One region of the Dyadobacter sp. OTU695 genome, then DNA from elsewhere that is predicted to be linked to it. Evidence: riboswitches for the same ligand, from Rfam matches in the RefSeq annotation. Region 1 holds a riboswitch; the other holds the start of a gene.
The links. A riboswitch is a leader RNA that binds a small molecule or an ion and turns the genes downstream of it on or off. The one in region 1 is predicted to bind cobalamin.

Region 1 (6,951 bases):
GCATTGCCCAGGCTGTCGGTGATCTCCCTGCCCAGGTACATCAGCCCCCCACATTCGGCGTAGGCCAATCCTCCGTTTGCGCAGTACTGCCGGATGCTGTCGAGCATCGTCTGATTTTCCGACAATTGCCTGGCAAACAATTCAGGATAACCGCCCGGCAGGTAAAGAAGGTCGGTTTCAGGTAAAACACTATCATGCAAGGGACTAAACCATTGAATACCTCCATAGGCACGCAGGGATTCGACATTTTGCTCGTACAAAAAGGAAAATGCCTCGTCTCGCGCTATCGTAATGCGCAGGTTTTGCGGTTTATTATTTGTTTTGGGTAAATGATTTTGCCGACTTAAAACACCCTCATTTTCAAGCTCTTCACTCACAGAAGTAATTTCCAATAGCCGGTCCAGGTTTACAGTTCGCGGAATAGTTTCTGCCAGCCTATTGATAATCTGTTCATAATCCGTTTCCCCGGAAATGTGCAATCCCAAATGCCGGGACGGGATGTGTAGTGCTTCATTTTTGGGCAAATAACCCAAAGCCTCCACGCCCGCATCGGCGCATGCATCCTGCAAAAACCGGTAATGCGATTCGGTATTCACGAAATTGAAAATCGCCCCCACGACGCGGATGCCGGGATAAAAATTTTTCAAACCATAAATCAACGGCGCCGCCGAATAGGCCATGGATTGCGCATTCATCACCAGCACGACCGGAATATCGAGCAATGCCGCGATCTCCGCACTACTACCCTTCATCCTATCAGCCCCGTCGAATAATCCCATCACACCCTCGGTCACGCTCACATCCGCCTGCGACGCATAATGGGCATACACATGGCGCATATGCGCTTCCGAAGCCATAAAAGTATCCAGGTTTAATCCCGGCCGACCTGCCGCAGTGCTATGGTGGATCGTATCGATATAATCCGGCCCGCATTTGAAAGCCTGCACCCCAAGCCCCCGCTCCCGCAACGCGCGCAACAATGCCAAGGTCACGGTAGTTTTGCCCGAATTGCTCGACGGCGCTGAGATCAGGAAACTGGATTTTGGATTATTCATTGGGCAGCTTTGTTCCGGGTAAGTATTTTCCTTTGAGTTAAATCCTTATTTTTTTGATTATGGGGAAAACCAAAACACTTAAAACCAACTACGCACTTCCCGGTCAACCGATGACCGACGAGGAAGTAAAAAGTATGGTCCAAGAAGCTCAACAAGGTAAATTTCATTCTATGCAGGATTTAAAACAGAAAATCGCTGAATGGAAGTCGAAATTCGCCCGGTAGTCATTGGCGATCTGGCCGTTGAAAGCCTGGAAAACATTTACGCTTACGGCCTCGAAACTTTCTCCTATTCTTCCGCGACAGTCTTCATAGAGGAACTTTACAATCGGATCAACCAGCGTTCTTCCGAATATCTCCATCATCCTATTTGTCGTTTTATTCCAACTAAAACTGGTATATACTGAAACCTGCAACACGGCAAATATCTGGTCATCTACCATATCAAGCCGGAACGCATCGAAGTCCTAAACATCATCCACAGCAGTCGCAGCCCTTCGAGGATCAAGGCTGTCAGAAAAATTAGGATTTGACGTGCGATGACAGATCGTTAAAATAATCAGCAGAAAAAAGAAAGGCATTCCCAGGCAGCAATGCCACCGGGCGATCGTCGGAGCGCCGATGCGTCGGACCGCCGATGCGGGTGAAAACCCGACGAATATCCAAACCAGACCCTGCTTCATACCGCGAAAGCATTGTCAACAAGGAAAGGTCAGGTGCTCTGGCTTAGTTCAATGACTGAATGACCGAATGACTGAATGACTGAATATTTTCTATTCAGTCATTCGGTCATCCCATCATCGCACCGGCGACCCGGTCAATCATTATCCTCACAGTTGCGCGACAGCTCGTGATTCTCACACGATTCCCCTGGAATGCGTTGGTACGCAATCCCTTTTCCTGTTGGAGAAGTATGTTAAAGAACTTATTGTGCCGTAAAGTTAGCGGTATTCGGCTATTTTTCTGGTTTATCTCCGACAAAAACACATAGCTTTGCACATTCATTGGTTTACGCCTCCGGGCGTGATTAAAAGGGAATCCGGTTTAAATCCGGAGCAGTACCCGCTGCTGTAAGTTCAAAAAGATACTCTTGTAAGATGTCACTGGGATCGAATTTTGAATGACTGAATGACTGAATGATTGAATAAAAAATATTCGGTCATTCAGTCATTCAATCATTCAATCATTACTCCCGGGAAGGCGCAAGAGCTGAACGAGCCAGAAGACCTGCCATTGAATCATCCGGTTTTGCTTTCGGGAAGAAAGGCAAGAGGAAACGGCAGGTTGCGTCGCAGCCGCGCTACTCCCTGCATTCTCCCATAAGTTATTTTTTTATTTATGCGGAAATCCAAATGATTCATTATCTGCTTATTGACTCCCTACTCCTTGGCGTGCAACATTCCTTTGAACCCGACCATATGGCCGCGGTTTCGGTTCTGGCCACGGAAGAAAACAAAAATCCTGATCGGCGGCGACCGGCGCTCCGGCGCCCGGCGCTCCGATGGAAACTCATCTGGCGATCGTCGCACTGGGCGCTGGGCCATTCGTTTACATTGATTTTGTTCGCTATTCTCGTGCTCTTGCTCAAATCGACGACGTCGCTGCATATCGCCGACCGCGTCGAGTTGCTGGTCGGCCCGCTGATGATCTGGCTGGGAGTGCTGGCGATCCGGCGAAATTTCAAAACTGAGACGCCTGCCGCAATACCTGCGGAACGTAAAGTCAGCAGGTCATTCTGGGTAGGAATGGTACATGGCCTCGCAGGCACGGGCGGGGCATGCACGGTGGCGCTCACGCTCGCCGCGCGCGACGCGATGACCGCCGTATGGATCATCATTTTGCAAAGCGTCGGCATTATTCTCTCCATGTCGGCCTACGGCTATTTCTTTGCCTTTTCCGTCGGCCGTTTTGCCGGAAAACGTGAGCGTTTTCTGATGATCGTCAACTATCTGGTCGGCGCATTCTCAATCCTGATCGGCATGATAACCCTTTTTGAATCATTTCAATTTTAACCAATGCATATCCAGTTTTACCAAACCGCCCGCACTTTCGCCAGCGGGACAATTCTCTCAATTTTAGGAATTTCAGCCGCCTTCGCACAAGAAAGCATCCCCGACTCCTCGAACCGGAAACTGCTCGATCCGGTGGTCGTAACAGCTACCCGTTTTGACACCAAAAAGGAAAAGATTGCTCAAAAGCTGGACATTATTTCCAAAGAAGATATTCAAATGACACCGTCTGCGGACCTGACCGACATTGTCAGGAAAACGGCGGCTGTGGATGTAATCCAGTACCCCAACTTGTCTTCGGGCATCGGTATCAGGGGTTTCCGCCCGCAATTTTCGGGTTTAAACCAGAGGACACTACTGCTCATCGACGGACGTCCTGCCGGCGCTACCAACCTTTCGCAGATCAATTTAAATGGCATTGAAAGAATTGAAGTTCTGAAAGGGCCGGCATCGTCGCTGTATGGCTCACAAGCGATGGGCGGCGTGATCAACGTTATTACCCAGCGTTCCAAAGGTACGCCCACAGGAAATGCATTTCTGGAATATGGCAGTTTTAAAACATTGCAGGCAGGGCTCAATACCGGTGGAAATATTACCCCGAAACTGGATTATGATTTGTCATTCAGCTATCTCGAAAGGTCCAAAGATTACAAAATCGGAGAAGACAATTGGCTACGCAATGCTTTGGGCTACAAACATGGCCAGAAGAACTACGCTGACCGTCCCGTGACAAAAACCGATGAAACAACTGGTGACGGTTCACGGCGGCCATTCACCAAGTTGCATTACTTCTCGGGTGCACTGAGGCTGGGTTATCAGATCAGTGAGCACTGGCGTGTGGACGTGCGCGGAGAGCAATTCCAGGCGAGGGATGTGGAATCACCCGGTGAGCTCTCGTCGGGAAGTACGGAAGCGAGCACCAAAGATGTTGACCGCCAGGCCCTGGACATTGCCTTAACCGGGCAGATCGGGCAGCACAGTCCGAGCGTAAAGGTGTATACATCGGAGGAAAACACCCGGAATTACACGCAGAATGTATCAGGCAAGGCCGTTATACCGTTCCGTTCCGCACAAGGGCATAATGCATGGAAAGGCGTCCAGGTAAAGGATGTATGGAAGCTCGGCCGGCATTCGGTGATTTTAGGTTACGATTACCTCAACGCGTCCACCAACAGCCGCCGCTGGACCAACGATACCACCGAGCGTGCCCCTACCCAACCCGAGTACGCATTGATTTCCAACGCATTCTTCGGCCAGGCATTGCTACATTTCGGCAATCTCACATTGCAACCCGGCATCCGCCTCGATCACATTACGTTCGACGTCCGGGAAACGCCGTTGCTGCCTACCTACAAGGCCGGTAAAAAAACGACCCCATTCACCAGCCCAAGTCTCGGTATTACCTATGCCCTGCTGCCATCGCTCCGGGTAAAAGCAAACATCGGGCGGGCATTCGTCACTACCGACGCATACAGCGTGGCCGGGTACAATGAAATCCGCGATTCAAAAGGGCGCATTGCCATCACGGCCGGCAACCCCGACCTGAAAAACGAAAGCAGCCTGAGCTGGGATCTGGGACTGGATTTCAATAAGCCGCAATCCGGTTTCGCAGCCAACGTGACATTTTACAGTACGAAAGTCGAAAACCGCATTGCCAAAATTATCAAAGTCGTGAACGAACCGTTGGAAAACGGAGATGTTATCACCTCCCGTGCGACGTTTGTGAATGCGGCCGATGCGGAAATCACTGGTCTTGAAACCGAGCTGTCTTATGATTTTGGGGCAAAAAGCGATTATCGATATTCATTGAAAGCATTCTGGAACGGTAATTCCATAATCAAAGCAAAAGAGCTCATCGTTGGCACGGACGCATCCGAAATACGCCGCGACATTCAAAACGTTGCCCGTAATACTTTCAATTTTGGATTGGCTTATGATAATTTAAAATGGCTGCAACTGAGGCTTTCAGGAAGGGCTATCGGAACGAGAACGGACATTGACTACACCGACCCCATCAATCCTGAAATCGAATATCCGCAATACATGGTGCTGGATTTCGTCGCCCAATTCAAAATTTCAGGCGGCCATACCATTACATTGAAACTAAACAATCTGACCGACGAAAATTACTACGAAAAACGCGGCTATAACCTACCCGGGCGGGCGTTGTCGGTGCGGTACCTGAAGAGTTTTTGATTTAATGAAAGCCTACTCGGTCTTATCGATCGATTGGGCTTTCTCTTTTTCAAGTTCGGCCTTTCTAGCTAGGGCCCAACTACTCATCCATTGAATATCTTCTTCTGATCTGGGACCGTTCCATATCATCATCGGACCTTTCGGATCTTCATCCTCTGATAAAACTGTCCTGCGTTTAGTCTTTTTCAATTCTGGTTCCATACCTAAAATTAAGCATTTTTAAAGTATAAATCAATCAATTTCTTTGCTGCGACAGGCTCAATAGTCATTCTCAACCCGAAGATATTTCTTGCGCCGAGTCGCTGATAGTAAGGCATCAATCTGTTCTTTGCATCAAAATATATGAACCCGTCCAGGCCCTCGTCCTGAGATACTTTGCAACACAACGCAACGATAGCTTTTCCAACACCGTTATATGCGGGTTTTCCATGCTTGTTCGCATTGCAAATTTCCATGTTTGCGCATTCTAAAATACCAGGCGTCGGTCTGAAAGCGACCAAGCCCTGTATCCTATGGTCGTTCCGAATTTGAAGTTTATATATTGAATAGTATTTGCTGAGGGTCGGAAAATCAAACTGAAAGTCCGCTCTTGAAGCTACTAATTCTGGCCGAGTCGCAGGTGATGCCACCGCATTTACTTTTTCGCCGGTTGCATTGAAGGTAAAAGCTGATGATAGTGTGTATATTTTTTTCATGCGATAAAATTACCCAAAACGGTCGCAACGAAAAGAGAGGTTGCGACCGTTTGATAATCAGTATTTATCCCACCAATTCTTCACCCCCTTACTATTTCTGCCTCCTAACTTCTCCAATGCGGTGCGATAATGGGCACCATTGAGAGATGCTTCGACGAGCGGGTAACTCATGCGTTTTGAAATGTCGGCAACGTCCGGGTCCAGGGAGCCATCGGCGGGGAGCGCGAAGATGGCCTTGCCAGTGATTGGATCCTTAAAATCAAGGCGCAGGCGTTCCAGCCAGCCCTGGATGCCCTGGGTGTACATCGCTATCCATTTCTGCGAGCCGATACTGTCCTTCCATTTGGCGGCATTGTAAGGCACTTTTTTCAAGTAGGCAGTGATGTTTTCTTCACCTATGCCTGCGAAACGCATGGATGCCGCGATACCTTCCTGATAATACTGCGCCGCCGTTCCCGTGAGCCCCACTTTCAGCTCGCGGGCCTGTATCTCGGCAAGCATGAATTTCACCTCGGCCAGATCGAGCCAGATCGTTGGGGCGGTGGCTCCCACGGCATAATCGGCTGGCAGGCTCACGAGCGTCGGATCACCGTTAGAACTGGCATTGCTGCTTTCCTGGCCGTATACTTCTCCTACATAATTGTTGGTATTGAGAAGCGGCTGGGCGAAAACCGGCAGTCGCGGGTCGCCATATTGTTTGAGATAATCGATAAAGGGCTTCGACATCGAGAAATCCACACGCACCTTGAAGGACTGGTTCATAGGGTTGTTGTTCGGAGGCGACGACAGCCAACGGAACAGCGCACTCTGATCCTGCGTAGTGATGATGCCCCCATTGGCCGGATCGAGCGCCTTTTTGATAGCTTCGGTGGCCTCAGCGGGCTTCACGTCGATCATCCGTAAGGCAATGCGTAGCCGCAATGAGTTGGCGAAGCGTTTCCAGGAATCCACGTTACCTCCATACAAAACATCTCCCGTGGCATAGCCTGGCTCGGTT
Region 2 (6,951 bases), on a different contig from region 1:
CAGAATTGACATGGAAGCCCATAAAATCATTCCAATTTTACGCATTTTTGATGAAACCAAAGCAAGGGAGTTTTACATCGGCTGGCTCGGTTTCCAGATCGACTGGGAGCACCGGTATTCGGATGACGCACCACTTTATATGCAAATTTCGCGCGGCGGCCTTACACTTCACTTGTCGGAACACCATGGCGACAGTACTCCCGGCGCTAAAATATTCATCGAATGCACCGGCGTGCGGGATTTCCACAGAGAGCTAAACGAAAAACAATACAAATACAACCGCCCCGGCCTTGAACAGGAACCCTGGGATGCCATTTCGGTCACGGTAATCGACCCGTTTATGAACCGGCTGGCGTTTAACGAGCGGCTTTAAGCTCTTTTGATTTTAGCCAGGGACACCATAATGCCGCCCGCGATGATCAGTAACATGCCCGTCAGCATCGACAGGGAAGGAATAGCTTCTCCCATTAAAAACCCGATTAGCACCGAAAAAAGGATATTGGAATAACCCACCGCAGCGACGCGCCCGGCCTTATCGAACGTGAACGACTGTGTCAGCATTCTTTGTCCCAGGAGCGCAGTAAGCCCCAATGCGAGGAAACCAAGCCATTGATAGGCATTCTGCGGCCATTTGAATGTCCCTATCAGAAAATCGAGGTGTTCCATGGGGTAGTAAGTCCCGACCAGCATCGACAAAATAGGCATAACAATGCCGCTGAGCATAAATGAAAGGATAATCGCCCGGGTATCGTACACGACGCCGAGCTGACGGATCGAGAGGTAGGAGACGGCTGTCAGCAACGCATTCCCCAATCCCAACGCATTGTCCCGCAGGGAAGACGACAGATCAGGCCGGAAGACGAACAAAATACCCGTAAAACCGACGAATATTGCCATCCATTCCTTTCCGTTGAGCGTTTCGCCGATAAGCAGCCAGGAGAAAAGTGCGAGAAATATAGGATAGGTATATTGGTATGTCGATGCGCGCCCGAGCCCGAGGGTCTGGATCGCGTAAAAAAGCATATAAAGTGACAAAGTACCCACTACGCCCCTGAAAATGAGTAGTCCCAGCTTCCCACCCTCCTGCCTCAGCGGCCGTCGCCAGATACTGCTGATGATAAATACTACCCCGACAATATTCCTGAAAAAAACCAGCTGAACAATGTGAAAGTCCCTGCCGAGCCATTTCGAAATCGCCGATGTGAGCGAGAAGAAAAATGCAGCTCCCAGCATAAGGTAGATGCCTTTCAGAGAAGATGAGTTCGAAAAATTTTCGGTAGAAGCGGCCAACGGCAATCGGAATTTGCCACAAAGATAGCGGTTATCCCACACAACCGAAAGTCGGCGGAAATGCCTAACTTTGCTCCTGCTTGGTGCCATAAGCTGCTTCTATCCAGCGATTAGGCTTAATAGGGAATTCCGCGAAAGCCGGAAGCTGTCCCCGCAACTGTAAGTCTGCCAATACGCGTCCGATTCTTCATGCCACTGTCCTGCGACGGGAAGGCTCCGGACGCGAAAGACGAGCCAGGAGACCTGCCAGAGCATTTGATCGGATCGTTTTCGGAGGAAAGACGGAAGATCGCCGCCATCATTGCGATTTAGAGTGATTACCGACCGGAGATTTGTGTGTTACTGGATATTATGGGCAAGTTTTGCACTGGCGTTGCCCGGTTATGCACAAAGAGACTCCATTGAACTTGATCCCGTTACGGTAAGAGCATTTGTACCGGAAAAATTCATGAGCGGCCTCAAAATCCAGCGCATCGATTCCGCCTCGCTTGCTCAGGTACGGTTTCAAAATATCGGCGACGTTTTATCCGCTTACACGCCAGTTGCATTTAAAAACTACGGGCCCGGCCAGCTGAGTACGGCATCCTTCCGCGGCACCTCCGCAAACCATACGGCAGTTCTTTGGAACGGACTCAATATCAATGCCCCTACCCTCGGGCAGACAGATTTTTCGACGATCCCCGTGGCTGGTTTTGATCAGCTTTCGGTACAGTACGGCTCAGCGGCAAGTATTGTCGGTTCCGATGCCGTGGGTGGTAGTATTTTGCTGGGCAGCCGCGCATCTGAAAAGCCATTTCATGTGTCTGTTGGCAGGCAACAGGATACGTTTAACAATCCCCAGACTCAAACCGACGTCCGGTATGCCTGGCCGGTGAACAGCCAATGGGCATTTTCGGGCAAAACGGCGCTTTACGATGGCAGAATGAACAACGAATACCCAAAACCGGTCCGGAATACCTATACGCTTCTGCCTACCGAAACTTTTCAAAAAGGCATTGTGCAGGACCTGTTTTTACATTCACGGAGCGACGAGGAAATCTCTGCACATGTCTGGCTTACCGACAACAAACTAACGCTCACCCCTGACGATGAGCAAGGCCGCGAAATGACCCGAACCACGGCATACCGCACCATGGTCCGCTATCAGGTTCGGACGCTCACGCTCCGCACAGCCTGGGTACGCGACATCATCGATTATGCCAAAGGCGACCTCGCCCGTCCCGACCATTCGGTAACTGATAAGTTTTCTTCAAGAATCGAAAAGGACTTTACATTAAATCTTGGAAGCAATGTTAATCCTGTTTCGGTCAAAACCGGGGGAGAATGGACGCATTACCGCTCGCGTGTGCCCGGGTACGCACAGTCGCCCGCGACCGAGAATCGCACTGATTTTTTCTTGCTGACCCGCTGGCAACCGGCGGATCGGGTGACGGCATCCGTTAATCTCAGGCAAGGGCTCGTTACCGGCTTCAATCCGCCATTCACGCCATCCATTGGTTTGGAATACCGTTTAATTCAAAAAACACTTTACAACCTTTTGCTGAAAGGCTCTTATGGCCGGAGTTACCGTGTTCCTACTTTGAACGAACGTTACTGGAAGGACCTTGGGAATCCTGAGATCCGTCCCGAAACAGGCTGGAACAAAGAGCTTGCCCTCGAACAGACATTCAAAGCGGCATTTGGCGGCACACTGCGTACCTCAGCGACTTTTTATCACAACCGCATCAAAGACTGGACTTACTGGAACCCTTCCAGAAACTACCGCGTGGAAAACCTGCAACAGGTGCTGGCGAGGGGAATCGAATTGCAGTTAAATTATCACCGCCAAAGTGGCTCCTGGCAAACCGGACTGGATGCCGGTTACGCATTCAATAGAAGCGGCCAGGAAAAAGCCTATGATAATTATTCGCAGGATATCGTGGGTAAGCAGCTGGTATTTGTACCGGAGCATTCAGCCAATGCCAATGCATTCGTCCAATTCAAAGCCATGAGGGTTACAGGCCAGTTGCAGGCGGCTGGCAAGCGCTATACAACTTTCGACAATTCACAGTTCCTCGATGGATATGGCCTGGTGAACCTGCTTGCTGCGACGACCTTTACGCTCGACAAATTCAGGTTGGTTTTACAGGGGCAGGTACGTAATGTCACCGACACGTTTTATTTAAATGTCAGAAATAATGCGATGCCGGGAAGAAGTTTTGCATTAAGTTTAACCTTTAGTTACGATTCTCAATAAATCAATGAAAATGAAAAAACAGTTAGCCAGTTCATTAGCAATAGCCTTTTCAACCCTTGCGGTATGGTCCTGTAACCAAAGCGACCCAGCTCCGAAGGGCGATTATGTGAGTGGTGTTTTTGTAATGAATGAGGGTAATTTCTCCCAGAACAACGGTGCGATTTCCTATTTCGCACGGGAAAACACCACTGCTACCGCCGACATTTTTGCCATAGCAAATGGAACGGCGTTGAAGGGCGGCGTGCAGGATTACGCGGCCTCCGAAGAACAAGGCATTATCCTCGTCGATAACTCAGCGGCGGGCCAGGATAAGGTGCAGTTCGTAGAGCGCTACACTTTCAAAGATGAAGGTTCGATCGGCGCACCGGATATCGAGAATCCCCGCGAAGTAGTGATCGTCGGCAGAAAGGCATATGTTTCGTGCTGGGGAACCGACGTTGCCAAGTATTCGACCGGCTACATTGCGGTTATCGACCTTACTACCAAAAAGGTTACTAAAAAGATTAATGTGGCCGACGGACCAGAAAACCTGGTCTACGCTAATGGCAAACTTTACGTTGGAACTACCCAATGGGGTGCCGGAAGCAAGCTGGCGATTATCAATACGACTTCCGATGAATCTACATCTCCGATTGCCACATCAGGCAGTGCCAACCCCGTGGGCATCGATGCTAACGGGAAATTATGGGTAAATACCGGCGATAAGATGCTGCGCATTAATACCGAAACCAATGCAACCGAAGCAACGCTGGCTATCGCTACCGGCGGTAGTAAAACACCAGGTAATTTTACATTCAGCAATGACCTGAAGTCAATTTTCTTCGTGCTTTCGTGGTACGATGATGCTTTTAAAGAGCATGGCGCCACCTATAAGTTCTCCATTTCCGATACGCAGATCGCCATGGTAACGCCTCTTATCCCGCGTCCATTCGTCGGTCTTGCGGTCGATCCGTCGCAGGGATTGCTTTACGCAGGCGTGAGCCCATCGTACACGCAGGCAGGCTACGCAGTGCGCTACCGCGCAGATGGGAGCGTGGTGGATTCGATCAAGGTAGGCATCGCGCCGACAGGCTTCTTCTTCCAATGACATAAAAAAAGTCTCCCGCTTGGGAGACTTTCATTTTTTTAACCGCCAGCCCTATTTAAAAAATCCTTGCGGATCGGGCAACTTGGCTTTTAGAAGTTCTACGAAGTCGAGATTCAGCTGGTTGAAATCCAGCGTTCGCCCCTTGTGCAAATGATCCCACGACTTGTCGAGCTCGTTGAGATTATAATGCAGTAATGCCAGATTGTATTGGCCGAGCGCGTAGGTAGAATCAATGGAAACCGCACGTTTCAGCAATTCAGCCGCCTCATCCAACTCCTCTTTGCGGCTGGTAATCGCGTACAGTTTGAGTTCAACCGTCGATAAATCCACCAGCAGCGGTACATTGTCTCCTTGCAGGCTTACGCCCTTGCTCAGCATTCTTTTGGCGTCCACCCAGTTTTCGCGCTGGTACGATACAACTCCAAGCCCCCAGTAAGCCTCCACATTCTTGTCGTTCAACAATTGGGCGAGATTGAAGCGGTAGCAGGCTGTGTCCAGAGAACCTTCCTGCAAATATTCCCAGGCGCGGGTCGCGAAAAAGCTGCTGGCCTCTGCACGGCTGGAAAACGATTTGTCGCATTCACTCAGGAATTTGATCTCTTCATCAATCTGCTCCGATGTCTTACTCACTTCCCCGAAGAGCGGGATAATGCGCCTCTCTTTTAAATCAAGGGGCTTTTTGGGGGCAACGTTGGTATCTGTGCTTGGACCCGCGCTTGCCAGATGCGTGTTTTGAGCAAAGCTCATTACAGGTATCAAAAAGGCAAGCCAAATTACAACAGACTCTTTCATAATTGACTTTAATAGAAGAACAGGTTTCTATTGTCCAAGTTAAACGGTTTTATTGGAATAGTATTGCATTACCTTCGTTTACTTCTTCCGGCTGCTCCTCTGCGCCCCTTACTGGTATTCCCCGAAGTTTTCCTTGCCACCGGATAGTTGTGTTTTTTCTCATGAAATGCCCCTTTGAACGTCGGATCGTCCTTCCGCCGCTGGTTATCGATCTCGCGGAGCATATCCTGCCGCTCCTGGAAGGGTGTTTCGGCAATGTAAACTTCCTCCGGGAACTCCGCTCTCGGAATTTCCGTGCGGATCATCGCTTCAATTTTACGGATATGGTATTCGTCGGCAATGGTCATGAAAGTGATCGCATTGCCTACCATATTGGCACGGCCGGTCCGTCCGATCCGGTGTACGTAGTCTTCATAGATCAGTGGCACATCGAAATTGATCACATGGCTCACTTCCGTAATATCGATGCCCCGCGCTACCACATCTGTCGCGACCATTACCCTGATACTCCCTTCCCTGAACGCCTCCATTGCATTGATGCGGGTATTCTGGCCCTTATTGGCATGTATTACGCGGAGTTCCGCCTCTGGGACTACGCTGTTCAGGAGATTTTGATGCACGAGCCCGGCCACCTCGCGGCTGCGTGTAAATACGAGCACGCGTGTAAAGGTTTCCTTGTCCTCCAATAGGTAGGAAAGCAAATTGACCTTCGTGCGGAAGTTGGGAACCTCATAAAGCACCTGCGTAACCATCTCGGCGGCAGTAGCTTGCGGAGTTACCTCTATTCGGGTAGGAAATTCAAGGAATTCGTGAGAAAGGTTTTCTACTTTACCTGAAAATGTGGCCGAGAACAGCATATTCTGCCTTTTGCTGGGGATCACCTCCAACAGCTTGCGGATTTGCGGCATAAAGCCCATATCCATCATTTTATCGGCCTCGTCGAGCACCATTACATTCAGGTGCTTCACCACGATCTCTTCCTGGAAATACAAATCCATAAAGCGCCCGGGTGTGGCTACAATAATATCGACCCCTTTTCGAAGCTCTTCAATCTGGGTTTTCGGCCCCACACCGCCGTAGAGAACAACCGTGCGGATATCAGTATACTTCGAAAGTTGCGTGATAGCCTCGGAGATCTGCATCGCCAGCTCCCGGGTCGGGGCCATAATCAGTGCCCGGGGATGCTGTCCCTGAGCGTATTTGATACGCATTAATAAGGGTAATGTATAAGCGGCGGTCTTGCCGGTACCTGTCTGGGCGATGCCAAGAACGTCCTGCCCTGCCAGGGCAATGGGTATCGCCTGCTCCTGAATGGGTGTCGGTTCGGTGTAACCCGCTTCTTCAATCGCGTTGAGCAATTGACGGTTGAGCTTGAATTGTTCGAATGAGTTTTGCGTAGTCTGCATTCGGCAAAGTTACGAAAACTAAAACGGTAGCCGGTTATCAGCCCTTCACAACGTCGTCGACCAGGTTAGGCGAGCCAATGTAAATGGGCGATCGCTGATGGAAAGATTCCGGTGCAATGTCGAGAATGCTGCCAAAGCCG

Region 2: linked by a shared signal. The riboswitch ahead of AAHB90_RS09390 (TonB-dependent receptor plug domain-containing protein) and the one ahead of AAHB90_RS23095 (hypothetical protein) in region 1 are both predicted to bind cobalamin.

What each region holds. Positions count from the first base shown of each region.
Region 1 is NZ_JASATN010000014.1:43,438-50,388, forward strand. Features, by position in the region: gene AAHB90_RS23085 (cobyrinate a,c-diamide synthase) at 1-1,055, opposite strand, end outside; gene AAHB90_RS23090 (hypothetical protein) at 1,219-1,419, opposite strand; cobalamin riboswitch at 1,748-1,967, opposite strand; cobalamin riboswitch at 2,043-2,303, shown strand; gene AAHB90_RS23095 (hypothetical protein) at 2,407-3,066, shown strand; gene AAHB90_RS23100 (TonB-dependent receptor plug domain-containing protein) at 3,070-5,259, shown strand; gene AAHB90_RS23105 (hypothetical protein) at 5,272-5,460, opposite strand; gene AAHB90_RS23110 (hypothetical protein) at 5,469-5,954, opposite strand; gene AAHB90_RS23115 (SusD/RagB family nutrient-binding outer membrane lipoprotein) at 6,012-6,951, opposite strand, start outside.
Region 2 is NZ_JASATN010000003.1:304,983-311,933, reverse strand. Features, by position in the region: gene AAHB90_RS09400 (glyoxalase superfamily protein) at 11-373, shown strand; gene AAHB90_RS09395 (DMT family transporter) at 370-1,290, opposite strand; cobalamin riboswitch at 1,355-1,556, shown strand; gene AAHB90_RS09390 (TonB-dependent receptor plug domain-containing protein) at 1,592-3,526, shown strand; gene AAHB90_RS09385 (DUF5074 domain-containing protein) at 3,537-4,613, shown strand; gene AAHB90_RS09380 (tetratricopeptide repeat protein) at 4,665-5,405, opposite strand; gene AAHB90_RS09375 (DEAD/DEAH box helicase) at 5,474-6,811, opposite strand; gene fbp (class 1 fructose-bisphosphatase) at 6,849-6,951, opposite strand, start outside.